One region of the Brevibacillus sp. HB1.3 genome, then DNA from elsewhere that is predicted to be linked to it. Evidence: riboswitches for the same ligand, from Rfam matches in the RefSeq annotation. Region 1 holds a riboswitch; the other holds the start of a gene.
The links. A riboswitch is a leader RNA that binds a small molecule or an ion and turns the genes downstream of it on or off. The one in region 1 is predicted to bind S-adenosylmethionine.

Region 1 (3,423 bases):
ATGTGATCATCCTTCCAAAATTTGTACATGATTATGTATTTTATAAAATGCGAATTTTAAATTCAATATTTTTCGAACGAAATGAGAAAACGAAAAGAAGAATCACAAATCTCTAACGAAAGAGATCATGTGATTCTTCTGTCTGTAAAGGTATGGTTAACCGACCGTGGATAATTGCAACGCACGCTGTAGTGCTTGCTCCAGATCAGTGAGGATATCGTCGATCGCTTCTGTACCGACGGAGAGGCGAATAAGTCCAGGAGTCACTCCGGCTGCTGCCTGCTCTTCTTCTGTCATCTGCTGATGTGTTGTGCTCGCTGGATGAATGATGAGTGACTTGGAATCTCCGACATTTGCGAGATGGGAGAACAGCTTCACTGATTCGATCAATGTTTTTCCTGCCTCAACGCCACCGCGAATGCCAAAGGTCAGGATCGCGCCGGCCCCTTTTGGCAAATATTTTTGGGCCAATTCACGCTGGGAGTCTGACTCCAATCCCGGATAACTCACCCACTCTACGGCGGAGTGATTGGCGAGGAACTGGGCTACTGCCAAGGCGTTCTGGCTATGCCGCTCGATTCGCAGATGCAGAGTTTCTAATCCTTGCAGGAACAAGAAGGAGTTGATCGGAGCGACTGCTGCCCCGATATCGCGCTGGAGCTGGACACGTGCCTTGATAATATAGGCAAGCGGACCGACTGCTTCTGTATAGACGACGCCATGGTAGCTTGGATCTGGTGTAGTCAGACCTGGGAATTTTCCGTTGTTCCAGTCGAATTTTCCTGAGTCTACGATGATACCGCCAATTGCTGTTCCGTGGCCGCCGATGAATTTGGTGGTGGAGTGCACGACGATATCGGCCCCGTGCTCAAAAGGACGGCACAAAATCGGAGTCGCAAAGGTGTTATCCACGATCAACGGCACACCATTCTCGTGGGCAATATGGGCGATCGCCTCGATATCAGCGACATCAATGCGCGGGTTGCCGATTGTCTCGCAAAACACGGCTTTTGTCTTTTCATTGATATAGGCCCGGAAATTTTCCGGATTGGATTGATCTGCAAAATGAACCTTGATACCGAGGCGGGGAAGAGTGTGGGCGAACAGGTTGTAGGTACCGCCGTACAGGCTGCTGGAAGCGACGATCTCGTCACCCGCATGTGCAATATTTAAGATGGCGAATGTAATGGCAGCCTGCCCGGATGCGGTCGCGAGTGCACCAACCCCACCTTCGAGCAGGGCAACACGCTTCTCAAATACATCCTGTGTGGGATTCATGATGCGTGTATAGATGTTCCCAAACTCTTTTAGGCCAAATAGGTTGGCTGCATGCTCCGTATCGCGGAAAACATAGGAGGTCGTCTGATAGATCGGAACAGCTCGAGAGCCTGTTACAGGGTCAACCTCCTGCCCACCGTGTACCGCAAGTGTTTCTGGCTTCCATTGTTGTTGATCGGACATGTCCATCTCTCCTTTTACTATGGGAAATCGGCGAATAAAAAAACGGAGCATTCTCCTGAGAAGAAGAAGCTCCATCATGCACGGGCTTTTGTTCATCTCTCAGAATCACTGGATTCTGCAGGAATTGGCACCATGCAGCTAATCTGCTGGTTGCCGGGCTTCGTAGGGCCTGTCCCTCCACCGCTCTTGATGAAAATAATTGTTGTCGTAATTGTATGAAAATAAATCCTTGCTGTCAATGCGGAATATACAGTTATCAGGGAGGTTTTTGTGTATATATGAATGAAGGTGGTTTACTCATGCCATTAATTTGTAACGGTTTTGTCTCAAGCTGTTCACATCCCGTGTGGCTACTGCCGCAGCGAAATAGGAGATAATGGTAGAAAATAGGGAGTATCAATGCAGGGTGAAGCCAAGTGCTCTTCGCGTTAGAAAAGTAAAAAAGCGTATGATATCATGGAGGTGGTTACAACTGATCTGATCGTACATATAGGAGGATAAATAACAATGAGCCATGGAGTAAAGGAAATGACACCACAAGAGCTGTTGGAAAAGCTGGAAGCCAAAGAGGAACTGCAAGTCATTGATGTACGTGAAGTAGATGAGTGGAATGCAGGTCACATTAAAGAGGCAAAGCTGATCCCACTTGGCTTTTTGCCACATCGTATCGATGAGCTGGATAAGAACATTCCGATTGTGATGGTTTGCCGCAGTGGTGCCAGAAGCAATTCAGCTACCGAGTATTTGAGTGCACAAGGGTATGACGTGGCGAATATGGTTGGCGGCATGCTCGCATGGCCAGGTGAAGTGGAACAATAAGACGTGATAGAAACAGTGTGAATGCCTCCCGCGTGTAATCAGGAGGCATTCACGCATGGGACAAGCAGGGAGGAAGCAACCGATGAGTGAAGGAGCACAATTGCAGCAGGAATCTGCAATGAAGAAACATTGGTTTCCTGTGTTAGCTGGTATTATCATTTTAGCTATCGTCGGAGTATTTGGTTATAATTACATGACAAAAGAGAAGATCGAGGTGTTGAAGCCGATCGCGGACTTCACCTTGGACAATAGTGATGGAACAACCTATACATTTCATTCAAGTGCTGGCAAGGTACGACTGGTAGAGTTTATGTTCACCAAGTGTCCGGATATTTGTCCGGCGACTACGTTCAACATGGCCAAGCTGCAAGATCAGTTGAAGGAAAAGGGACTGTTCGGAGACAAAGTGGAGTTTGTTTCCATTTCCTTTGACCCTGATAACGATACACCGGAAGTCTTGCAGGAGTATGCAGCCAAGTTCAAGGCAGATCAGAGTGGCTGGAAGTTCCTGCGCGGGGATGCTCAGGCTGTAGAGAAAGTGACGAAGGATTTTGGTCTGATGGTCATTAAGGAGCCAGATGGTTCTTATTCCCACACGGCTCGCATGTTCCTTGTGGATGGAGAGGGAAACATGCGTCGCGCGTACGGGATGGCAGCCAACATGGAGCTGGAAGTCATGATGAAAGAGATGGTACAACTCGCTGACTAGCGTGTCTCCTCATAGAAGATGTTTACGACCTCTTCTGTTTGATTCACGAATTCAATATGAACGAGTAACGCCCACCTGCGATTGCTTTCTTGAAGCAAGAGCTTAAACGTCTCTTCTGACGTGGTGGGCGTTTTTTGTTTTCGTCCGACATGCAGGTAGTCCACAATTTGAGCGTTTGGATATCGCTTCATCGTTTCCTGCATCGCGAGCTTGCCCCATTTTGCATAGGGAGGCTGGGCATAGGTAGGGAACGGCTGAAAGATGAGCAGAAAAAGGACGGTGGAGAGAAGGGGCATCATGTTCCGATAGCGAAATAGGCGACGAACGGTTTGCACTTGCTATTCCCTCTCTTTTTCAAATGGTTTGCCATGTATTTTGAAGACTTTTCGGAATATCATTCGTAGAAAATAATGACAATGAAGTGCGGGGGGTAC
Region 2 (3,423 bases), on a different contig from region 1:
AACGGGCTACGGGTTGTTAAATGTCGACAAGGCAGTTCGAACGCCCTTATCCTATGACTTTTTAGAGCCGAATAATCAGACGTACTCAGCAAAAGCGTTCCCGATCGAATCTCAGATACGTGGAAATTTGGGACCAAAAGACACGATAGACTGGCTGAAGATGGACATCCCTTACGATGGGAAGGTCAGCTTCACAGCGTCAGTGACATCTGGTGTTTCTTCCGCGATGGCAGCTACCTTTTACCCAGAGAATCGTCCGCCGATTACGCAGTACTTCGGGAATGGAGATACGATTACTGTCCCGGTCAAAGCGGGAAATATGAATATCCGGTTAATGCGTAACGGAGGGGTCAACAACGCTTTTACCTACGTGCTGACGAGTAAGTTTACCATCAATCCGGACCGTAACGAACCGAACGATACGCAAGAGACGGCAAGGCCACTCGTAGGCAACGAAATCAGTGTAACAGGCAATTTTCACGATGAAGGGGATCAGGATTGGTTCTCCTACTATGTTCGTGAATACGGGCATTTGGATGTCACGGTTAGTCCTGATAACAAGCGTGTCGATTTATTGCTGAGTATTGGTAAACAAGAGCTCGGTAAAAAGATGGTTGTCTGGGACCCTACCTACGATAATGGAACAAAAGACAATCCGACAGAGCGCGTCCAAAAAGAAGTGTCACCAGGCAAGTATTACATCCGTGTGAGTGAGTACAATCGCAATGCGGTGAATGGCGAATATCAGCTGGATCTGGGATACACGCCAGTAAAAAAAGATTTTAATGAGCCGAATGACACCTATCAAACAGCGTCTCCGCTAAGCGGTGGGACAGTTATGTCAGGCACGATACCGACAGCTACCGATTCCGACTGGTTCCAATTTACTGTGAATAGTGAATCGTATGTGACGTTCCGAGCGCCGTACATTCCTGTCGATAGCGGCTTTCGTTTCGCGCTCTATAGCGATCGAAACTTGAACTATGCGCTTGCTTCGACGAATGAGGTAGCGGAGCTGTCGAAGCGAGGAAACGATATTATCGGTTTGCGTTTGCAGCCAGGAAAATATTATGTGCGCCTTAATAGTGGTACTTCGTTCAAATATGAATCGTACCGACTCACGGTGACGCAGCAGAAATTGATAGCGGGTTATCGCGATATTTCGGACCACTGGGCGCGCTCAGAGATCGTCAGACTTAGCTCTCGCGATATTGTAAATGGGTTTAATGATGCGTCATTCAAGCCGAATCAGGCAGTGACCCGTGCGGAGTTTGCGACGATGCTGCTTAAATCGATGCGTGCGACCGGTTCTAAGGTAGCGACTACCTATACAGGAAAAACGACCTTCCGGGATATGCCAAAGCGGCACTGGGCGTATCACAACCTAGGCGTAGCTTATCAATTGGGAATATTGAAAGGGTACCCGAAGAATGAAATGAAGCCGGATCAGCCGATATCGCGTGCAGAGATGGCGATAATGATCGCGCGGGCACGTAATGTGTTGATGTATAATCACGGTACCTCGAATTATCGGGATGTGCCAACGAGTCACTGGGCTTCTCCTGCCATCGAGGCTTTGACCTCGAGGAATTGGGTTAATGGGTACGGTTCTTCCTTTAAACCGAATGGAAGAGCAACTCGCGCCGAGGTAGTGGTAGTACTTTCAAAAGCCTATCAATTATAAGTAAAAATTTTCCTATTGACATCTCTGAAAAAAACAATTATTCTATTATCCGTAATGGATACTCTTATCCAGAGCAGGCGGAGGGACTGGCCCTATGAAGCCCGGCAACCGAGCTAGAGCGGTGCTAACCAGCAGAACGGACATCTGTTCTGGCCGATAAGAGGATGAAGGAAGCAAAAAACGCTCAAACCTTTTCCTCCTAAAAATTGGAAAAGGTTTTTTATTTGCGTTTACGTAGATAAAATCCTAACTCGGCTACCACACTATTTGTATGAGGTCAAAGGAGGTATTTTCTCATGGCTTTGCAAAAAGGTCGTCGTCTGTTTACATCCGAATCTGTAACTGAAGGACATCCGGATAAAATTTGTGACCAAATTTCCGACTCCATCTTGGATGCGATCCTGTCCAAAGATCCAAACGCTCGCGTAGCTTGCGAAACTTCCGTAACTACTGGTTTGGTTCTCGTAGCAGGTGAAATCACTACAAACACTTATGTGGATATCCAAAAGCTCGTTCGTGAAACCATTCGTGAAATCGGCTATGACCGTGCGAAATTTGGTTTTGACGCTGACACTTGCGGTGTTATTACTGCAATTGGCGAGCAGTCCGCTGACATTGCACTTGGTGTAGACCAAGCATTGGAAGCACGCGAAGGCAAAATGACTGATGCTGAGATCGAAGCAATTGGTGCTGGTGACCAAGGTTTGATGTTTGGTTTTGCTTGCAATGAAACACCTGAACTGATGCCACTTCCAATCAGCATGTCTCACCAATTGGCTCGTCGCCTGACTGAAGTACGTAAAAACGGAACACTTGCTTACCTCCGTCCTGACGGAAAAACACAAGTAACCGTTGAGTACGATGGCGACAAACCAGTTCGTATCGATACAATTGTTATTTCTACCCAACATGCTCCTGAAACAACTCTCGAGCAAATCAAGCAAGATCTGGTTGAACACGTAATCAAACCAGTTGTTCCAGCTGAACTGTTGGACGCTGAAACCAAATACTTCATCAACCCAACTGGCCGTTTCGTAATTGGCGGACCACAAGGGGATGCTGGCTTGACTGGCCGCAAAATCATCGTAGATACTTACGGCGGTTATGCTCGTCATGGCGGTGGTGCGTTCTCCGGTAAAGATCCGACGAAAGTTGACCGTTCCGGTGCTTACGCAGCTCGTTATGTAGCGAAAAACATCGTGGCTGCTGGTCTCGCAGACAAATGCGAAGTACAAGTTGCTTACGCAATTGGTGTAGCACAACCAGTTTCCATCGCAGTAGATACATTCGGCACAGGTACCATTTCCGAAGAAGCTCTGGTGAAATTGGTTCGCAAACACTTCGACCTGCGTCCTGCTGGTATCATCAAGCAGCTCGACCTGCGTCGTCCTATCTACAAACAAACAGCTGCATATGGCCACTTCGGACGCAATGACCTGAATGTTCCTTGGGAGCAAACAGACAAAGCAGAAGTTCTGAAGCAAGAGGCTGCTCAACTCTAATATTCCAAAGACATAAAAAGAGCCTGGTGTTGCTACTGGGCTCTTTTTCTTTTAGGAGCAGAGTCATCCAATTATTGGGTCAATTGTTGCACAGGAATTTGTATGACTGTGTCGAATCTCCTAGTGAGGAAGTAGAGGAGGGGTTTTTTTGCCGAACAGAAGGCTCTTCCTGATCGTATTTCTTACTTTTTTGTTTTTTATAGTGGCTATTGGGTTGTTAGGCGAATCTTTTCTGGA

Region 2: linked by a shared signal. The riboswitch ahead of metK (methionine adenosyltransferase) and the one ahead of HPY31_RS24340 (homocysteine synthase) in region 1 are both predicted to bind S-adenosylmethionine.

The regions. Positions count from the first base shown of each region.
Region 1 is NZ_JABMIT010000013.1:74,441-77,863, reverse strand. Features, by position in the region: gene HPY31_RS24345 (ArsR/SmtB family transcription factor) at 1-2, opposite strand, end outside; gene HPY31_RS24340 (homocysteine synthase) at 157-1,461, opposite strand; SAM riboswitch class I at 1,551-1,657, opposite strand; gene HPY31_RS24335 (rhodanese-like domain-containing protein) at 1,969-2,280, shown strand; gene HPY31_RS24330 (SCO family protein) at 2,363-2,989, shown strand; gene HPY31_RS24325 (YqzG/YhdC family protein) at 2,986-3,324, opposite strand.
Region 2 is NZ_JABMIT010000002.1:81,257-84,679, reverse strand. Features, by position in the region: gene HPY31_RS05110 (S8 family peptidase) at 1-1,684, shown strand, start outside; SAM riboswitch class I at 1,746-1,847, shown strand; gene metK (methionine adenosyltransferase) at 1,981-3,186, shown strand; gene HPY31_RS05100 (polysaccharide deacetylase family protein) at 3,335-3,423, shown strand, end outside.